Halorhodospira halophila SL1: one gene and its partner. Each later gene encodes a partner of the first gene's protein in a complex. Links are inferred from orthologs where the notes say so. Each region holds a gene or a part of one and is shown on either strand. Other genes may lie near its edges.

The links. Proteins that work in one complex are often made in the same cells at the same time.
Region 2: the proteins of tsaE (region 1) and tsaD are in contact, whole or in part, in a crystal structure (PDB 6N9A), measured with the Thermotoga maritima proteins. The link is inferred for Halorhodospira halophila SL1 from one-to-one orthologs. Residues at the interface, in WP_004082108.1 of Thermotoga maritima: Leu37, Gly38, Lys46, Lys57, Val59, Lys60, Ser61, Thr63, Phe64, Thr65, Leu66, Met67, Val69, Pro71, Tyr82, Arg83, Leu84, Asp86, Asp88, Phe89, Asp93, Ile128, Asp130, Glu131, Arg134; in WP_004082750.1 of Thermotoga maritima: Cys10, Asp11, Arg49, His50, Leu82, Gly84, Gly135, Gly136, Glu154, Thr155, Leu156, Asp157, Asp158, Ser159, Glu162, Asp165, Lys166, Arg169, Leu170, Tyr175, Lys213, Thr214, Leu217, Tyr218, Gln221, Arg222, Asn324.

The regions. Positions count from the first base shown.
Region 1 is NC_008789.1:752,177-756,298, reverse strand. What follows is about bases 1,123-4,122. They hold tsaE (tRNA (adenosine(37)-N6)-threonylcarbamoyltransferase complex ATPase subunit type 1 TsaE), read left to right. Parts: upstream 1,123-2,388; coding sequence 2,389-2,856; downstream 2,857-4,122. Other genes in these bases: HHAL_RS03440 (N-acetylmuramoyl-L-alanine amidase), read left to right, coding at 2,967-4,122; HHAL_RS03450 (bifunctional ADP-dependent NAD(P)H-hydrate dehydratase/NAD(P)H-hydrate epimerase), read left to right, coding at 1,123-2,392. In the rest of the region: tRNA epoxyqueuosine(34) reductase QueG, read right to left, coding at 1-783; more of HHAL_RS03450, read left to right, coding at 905-1,122. UniProt on the Escherichia coli protein: Required for the formation of a threonylcarbamoyl group on adenosine at position 37 (t(6)A37) in tRNAs that read codons beginning with adenine.
Region 2 is NC_008789.1:2,552,541-2,555,514, reverse strand. It holds tsaD (tRNA (adenosine(37)-N6)-threonylcarbamoyltransferase complex transferase subunit TsaD), read left to right. Parts: upstream 1-970; coding sequence 971-1,978; downstream 1,979-2,974. Other genes in the region: HHAL_RS11745 (DNA topoisomerase I), read right to left, coding at 1,971-2,974; tsaC (L-threonylcarbamoyladenylate synthase type 1 TsaC), read left to right, coding at 355-930; plsY (glycerol-3-phosphate 1-O-acyltransferase PlsY), read left to right, coding at 1-358.

The sequences.
Region 1 (4,122 bases):
CTCGGCGGTGGGGTGGGCGTAGCGGTTCCAGGGGCAGACCAGTTGGCAGTCGTCGCAGCCGAAGATGCGGTTGCCCATGGCCGGACGCAGCGCTTCGGGGATCGGCCCCGGGTGCTCGATGGTGAGATAAGAGATGCAGCGGCGCGCATCGAGCTGGTAGGGGCCGACGAAGGCGTCCGTGGGGCAGGCGTGCAGGCAACGCCGGCAGCTGCCGCAGTGGGTGCGCACCGGGGTGTCGGTGGGCAGCGGCAGGTCGGTGAACAGCTCGCCGAGGAAGAAGTAGGACCCGGCGTGGCGGTTGAGCAGCATGGTGTTCTTGCCGATCCAGCCCAGCCCGGCGTCCCGGGCCAGGGCGCGCTCGAGCACCGGGGCGCTGTCGACGAAGGCGCGGTAGCCGAAGGGGCCGATGGCGGCCTGGATGCGCTCGGCGAGCTTCTGCAGGCGGCGGCGGACCAGCTTGTGGTAGTCCCGGCCCAGGCTGTAACGGGTGATGAAGGCGCGCTGCGGGTCGTCGAGGACCGCGCGGGGGTCGGCGGCCTGGTCCGGGGTGTAGTCCATGCGCACCACCACCACCGAGCGGGTTCCGGGGACGAGTTGCCGGGGGCGCGCCCGCTTGCGCCCGTGGCGGCCCATGAAGCCCATCGCCCCCTGGTGGCCGGCCTGCAGCCAGCGGATCAGGTGCGCCTCGTCGCCGGGCAGCTCGGTGCTGGCGATGCCGCAGGCCGAGAAGCCGAGTTCGGCCGCCCAGGTGCGGATGGATGGGGTGAGGTCGGAAGGGTCCATGCGACTCAGGCTTCGGTGGCTGGTGGTCGGGTTGTGCGGTGGTGCGCTCGGTGTCGGGGTTCAGGGTGGGCGTTTTAAGATGCAGACTGATCCCTCCATACGGAACCCTGAACCCGCTCCCATGACGGAACTCTACACCCCCGATCAAGTGGCGCGCCTCGATCAGGCGGCCATCCGTGCCGGCCTCCCCGGCGAGGTGCTCATGGACCGCGCCGGGCGGCGGCTGTGGCGGGAGATCCGTCGGCGCTGGCCCGAGGCGCGGCGGCTGGTGGTCGTCTGTGGCGGCGGCAACAACGGCGGCGACGGCTACGTGGTGGCGCGCCTGGCGGCGCGGGCCGGGCTGGCGGTGGAGGTGCTCCACCGGGTCCCGCCCGAGCGCCTGGGCGGGGATGCGGCCCGTCACGCCCAGCGGTATCTCGAGGGCGGCGGCGTCTGCCGCCCCTTCGACGCGGCCGCCCTGGCCGAGGCGGATGTGATCGTCGATGCCCTGCTCGGCACCGGGCTGGATCGGCCGGTGAGCGGGGCCTTCGCCGAGGCGGTGGCGGCCATCAATGCCGCGCCGGCGCCGGTGGCCGCCGTGGATATCCCCTCGGGGATCCACGGGCGGACCGGTGCCGAGATGGGGGTGGCCGTGCGCGCGCAGGTAACCGCGACCTTCGTCGCCCGCAAGAGCGGGCTGTTCACCGGCCGCGGTCCAGCGTGCAGCGGGGCGGTGGTCTTCGACGATCTGGGCACCGGGGCGCTGGTCGCCGGCAGCGAGTCGCCCCATACACGGCAGGTGACGGCGGCGGATCGGGCCGCGCTGCTGCCGCCGCGGCCGCGGGATGCCCACAAGGGGCACTATGGGCACGTGCTGGTGGTCGGCGGCGATGCCGGCATGGCCGGTGCGGTGCGCCTGGCCGCGGAGGCGGCGGCGCGCTGCGGCGCCGGTCTGGTCAGCGTGGCGACCCGCCCGGAGCACGTCCCCGTGGTGGTGGGGGCCTGTCCGGCGGTCATGGCCCACGGCGTGACCGACGCCCAGGAGCTGGCGCCGCTGCTGGAGCGGGCCAGTGTGGTGGCCATCGGCCCCGGCCTGGGGCAGGACCCCTGGGGGCAGGCGATGTGGGCGGCCTGCCGGGACGTGGTGCGCCCCCGGGTGGTGGACGCCGACGGCCTCAACCTGCTTGCTGTCGACGGGCAGCCGGTGACCGACGCCGTGCTCACCCCGCACCCTGGCGAGGCGGTGCGGCTCCTGGGTCCGGGTTGGGACACGGCGGCGATCGCCGCGGATCGCTTCGCAGCCGTGCGGGCGCTGGCCACGCAGTGGCAGGCGGTGGCCCTGCTCAAGGGGGCGGGCAGCCTGGTGGATGACGGCGCCTCTCGCTACCTGGCCGGCACCGGTACGCCGGGGATGGCCAGCGGCGGTATGGGCGATGTGCTCACCGGGGTGGTGGCGGGCCTGCGCGCCCAGCGACCGGACGCGGACCCGGCCTGGCTGGCGGCGGTGGCCGCCGAGGTCCACGGCCGCGCGGGGGAGCGGGCCGCCGAGGCCCTGGGCGGCGAGCGCGGGCTGCTCGCCAGCGATCTGCTCGGCTGGTTGCCGGCGGTGCTGGCGGAGGAGCCGGCGTGACCGAGTGGCAGCGGAACCTCGCCGACGCCGCGGCCACCGAGGCCTTCGGGGCGGCCCTGGCCGAGGCCCTCCCGGAGGGGGTGGTCTACCTGCACGGCGACCTGGGGGCGGGCAAGACCACCCTGGCCCGGGGGTTGTTGCGCGCCCGCGGTGTCGCCGGCCCGGTGCGCAGCCCGACCTATACGCTGCTCGAGCCCTACGCCACGGCGGCGGGGACGATCCTGCACCTGGACCTCTACCGCCTGTCCGATCCCGAGGAGCTCTACTTCCTGGGCATCGAGGAGATCGAGGCGCCGGGGACGCTGGCGCTGGTGGAGTGGCCGGAGCGCGGCACCGGTGTCCTGCCTCCTGCCGACCTGACCGTGAGCCTGGGATATGCGGGTGCCGCTCGGCGCGCGGCGGTGGGCGCAGGCACCGAGCGGGGGCGAAAGGCCCTGGCGGCGCTAGGTTCAGGTGCTGCTTGAGTTTTGCTGCTTATCTCCCCGTTGAGTGGGCAAAAACTCTTGCAGCGGGTCGTGCGCCCGACATAGCCTTGAGGGTGCGTAGAAGCCACCGCACGGTGGGAGGAGGATCTTTGAGGTGGGGCTATGGCCTGGCTTGGATCGGGGTGCTGATCGGCCTGTTGGTGGCCGGCGTGGCGTCGGCCGCGTCCCTCGATGATGTGCGCCTTTCCGACGCGGACGACCGCACACGGGTGGTCTTCGACCTGGACCGGGTGCCCGAGCACCGGGTCTTCAGCCTGCCGGATCCGCACCGGGTGGTCATCGATTTCGAGGGGGTGGAGCTCAACGCTGCAGACCTCCCCCGAGGCGGCGTTCTCCAGGAGATCCGCACTGGCCGGCAGGAAGACGGCGGGCTGCGGGTCGTCCTCGATGTCAGCCGCGAGGTGGAGGCGCGCAGCTTCGTCATCGGCGGCGAGGACGGCGGTCAGCGTCTGGTGGTGGATCTCGGCGGCCAGCAGGGGGGGCGCCGTCAGGCGGTGCGCTCGGCCTCTGAGCGCGAGGCGCGGGATGTGATCGTGGCCATCGACGCCGGCCACGGCGGAGTCGATCCCGGCGCCATCGGTCCCGAGGGGACCTTCGAGAAAGACGTGGCGTTGAGTGTTGCGCGCAAGCTCTACGACCTGATGACCGAGGCGCCTGGGCTGAAGCCGCTGTTGGTGCGCGAGGGTGACTACTACATGAACCTGCGCGATCGCACCCGGGTGGCCCGCGAAGGCAATGCCGATATCTTCCTGTCCATCCATGCCGATGGCGCCGAAAATCCCAATGTTAAAGGCGCATCGGTCTACGCCCTGTCGGTGGACGGTGCCACCTCGGAGCAGGCGCGGGTGCTGGCGCGCCGGGAGAACGCGGCCGACTTTATCGGCGGGGTGTCGCTGGAGGACAAGGACGACACGGTGGCCTCGGTATTGGTGGACCTCTCCCGGGGGCATACCATCGAGGCAAGCCTGGAGATGGGCGAACACCTCCTGCCCAAGCTCGATCGCCACGCCGATCTGCTGCGCAACCGCGTCGATCAGGCCGGCTTTGCCGTGCTCAAGTCCCTGGACATGCCCTCGCTGTTGATCGAGCTGGGCTTTCTCACCAACCCCGAGGAGGAGCGCCGGCTCAATACCCTCAGCTACCAGCGCGACCTCGCCGAGGGCATCGTCGCTGGTGTGCGCGAGTACGCCGAGCGCAACATCCTCCCCGAGCTGCGGATGGCCGACGCCGGCCAGAACGGGCAGC
Region 2 (2,974 bases), 1.8 Mb from region 1 along the record:
GGTGGCCAGCGCCGCCGGTCTGGCAGCGTTCTTTGGCCACCTCTTTCCGGTCTACTTCCGGTTCCAGGGGGGGAAGGGCGTGGCCACCGGCCTGGGGGTGATCCTCGCCTGGTCCCCGCTGGCGCTGTTGGCCACGGTGGTCACCTGGCTGGCGGTGGCCGGCGCCTTCCGCTACTCCTCCCTGGCCGCCGTGGTGGCCTTTGCCATGGCCCCGATCTACATGCTCTGGCTGTCGGCCTCGCCGGTGCTCACCGCGGCCACGGCGATCCTCACGGCGGCCATCGTCTGGCGCCACCGCGAGAACATCGTCCGCCTCGCCGCCGGTGAGGAGAGCCGCATCGGTTCCTCGGGGTCATGAACGAGTGCCCGCCCGGTACCCGTCCATTCCGGGTCCGGCACGCCGCTGCGGAGCTGCGCCAGGGCGGCGTGGTGGCCTATCCCACCGAGGCGGTCTGGGGGCTGGGCTGCGATCCGCGCAACGCCGACGCCGTGGCGCGCCTGCTGGCGCTGAAGGGGCGACCGGAACGCCAGGGGCTGATCCTGATTGCCGCCGAGTCGCGACAACTCGCCCGGTACCTGGCACCGTTACCGGCGGAGTGGGCGGAGACGATCCAGGCCAGTTGGCCGGGGCCGATGACCTGGGTGCTCCCGGCGTCGACGCGGGCCCCGCGCTGGGTCAGTGGCGGGCGCGACACGCTGGCCGTGCGGGTGACCGCGCACCCGGTGGCAGCCGCCTTGTGCAGCGCCTTCGGGGGGGCGCTGGTCTCCACCAGTGCCAACCCCTCGGCCCGGCGGCCGGCTCGCAGCGTTGCGGAGGTGCGGCGCTACTTCGGCACGCGGATCGACGCGCTGGTACCCGGGCGCCTGGGCGGGCTGGAGCGGCCGACCCCGATCCGGGACGGACGCAGTGGGGCCTACCTGAGACGATGACGCGCCGCTTTCTGTATACGCCGCAATCCGGGGGTGCCCAGTGCGTGTACTAGGCATCGAGAGTTCCTGTGACGAGACCGCGGCCGCCGTCTACTGTGGTCGTGATGGCCTGTTGGCCCACGCGGTGCACAGTCAGGTGGCCGATCACGCCGCTTACGGCGGCGTGGTGCCGGAGCTGGCCTCACGGGATCACGTGCGCAAGCTGCCCGGTCTGGTCGGTGGGGTGTTGCGGGATGCCGGCCTGACGCCGGCAGATCTCGACGGCGTCGCCTGGACCCGCGGCCCAGGGCTCCCCGGGGCCTTGATGGTCGGGGCCGGGTTCGCGCGCACCTTCGCCTGGGCGCGGGGGCTGCCGGCGGTCGGGGTGCACCACATGGAGGGGCACCTGCTGGCGCCCCTGCTCGAGCCCGACCCGCCGGCCATGCCCCTGGTGGCCCTGCTGGTCTCCGGCGGGCATACGATGCTGGTGCAGGTGGCCGACTTCGGCCGCTACCGGGTCCTGGGGGAGTCGGTGGATGACGCCGCCGGCGAGGCCTTCGACAAGACGGCTCGGCTGCTGGGGCTGCCGTACCCGGGGGGGCCGGCCATCGCCCGCCTCGCCGTCGAGGGAACACCGGGGGCGGTGCGCCTGCCGCGGCCGATGACCGACCGGCCGGGGCTGGACTTCAGCTTCAGCGGCCTGAAGACGGCGGTCCTCCACGCCGTCGAGGCGGCGGGGAACGATCAGCAGGCCCGGGCGGACATCGCCCACGGATTCCAGGAGGCGGTGGTGGATACCCTGGTGATCAAGTGCCGGCGTGCCATCGAGCAGACGGGCGCGGGCCGGCTCGTGGTCTCCGGCGGGGTGGGCGCCAACGCCCGGTTGCGCGAACGCCTGGATGAGGTGGGGCGGGCGAGCGGCTTCACCGCCCACTACCCGCGCCTGGAGCTGTGTACCGACAACGCTGCGATGATCGCCTACGCCGGCCTGCGTCGGCTGGAGGCGGGCTACCGCGACGATCTCGACTTCAGCGTACGCCCCCGCTGGCCGTTGGCCGAGCTCAGCTAGTGGCCTTGCTGCGGCCGCGGCCACCCTTGGCCGCCCCGCCGCGGCGCCCCTTGCGCGCCGGCGCCTTGGCGATCAGGTCCTGGCACTCCTCATGGGTGAGCGAGTCCGGCTCCCGGTCCTTGGGCACCTTGGCGTTCTTCTCGCCGTTGGTGATGTACGGCCCGTAGCGTCCGCGCAGGATCTGAATGCCGTCGCCGAAGTCGTGGATGATCCGGTTGGCGTCGGCCTGTTTCTTCTCCCGCACCAGTTCGTGGGCCCGTTCCTTGGTGATGGTGTACGGGTCCTCGTCCTTGGGGATGGAGACGAACTTCTTGCCGTAGCGCACGTAGGGGCCAAAGCGCCCGATGCTGACCTGGACGTCTTCGCCCTCGTCGGTCTCGCCCATGTCCCGCGGCAGCTTGAACAGCTGCAGGGCCTCGTCGAGGGTGATGGTGTCGATGCTCTGTCCCGGGCGCAGGCCGGCAAAACGCGGCTTCTCGTCGTCGTCGCGGGAGCCGAGCTGGGCGAAGGGGCCGTAGCGACCGATGCGCACCGTCACCGGCTTGCCGGTCTTCGGGTCCGTGCCCAGTTCCCGCGCCTGGACCGCCTCCTGGCGCGAGACGTTCTTCTTCTCCTCAACCCGCTCCCGGAAGGGCTCCCAGAACGCTTCCAGGACCGGGACCCAGTCCTGCTCGCCGCGGGAGATGGCGTCTAGGTCGTCCTCGAGTCGGGCGGTGAAGTCGTAGTCCACGTACCGATCGAAGTGCTCGGTCAGGAACTTGTTGACTGTGCGCCCGATGTCGGTGGGGATGAAGCGTTTGCCGTCCATCTCCACATAGTTGCGGTTCTGCAGCGTGGAGATGATCGAGGCGTAGGTCGACGGCCGGCCGATGCCGTACTCCTCCAGGGCGCGGACCAGGCTCGCCTCGGTGTAGCGCGGCGGCGGCTCGGTGAAGTGCTGTTCGGCGCGGATGGCGTGCAGGTCCACCTGCTCGCCCTCCTCGAGTTCGGGCAGGA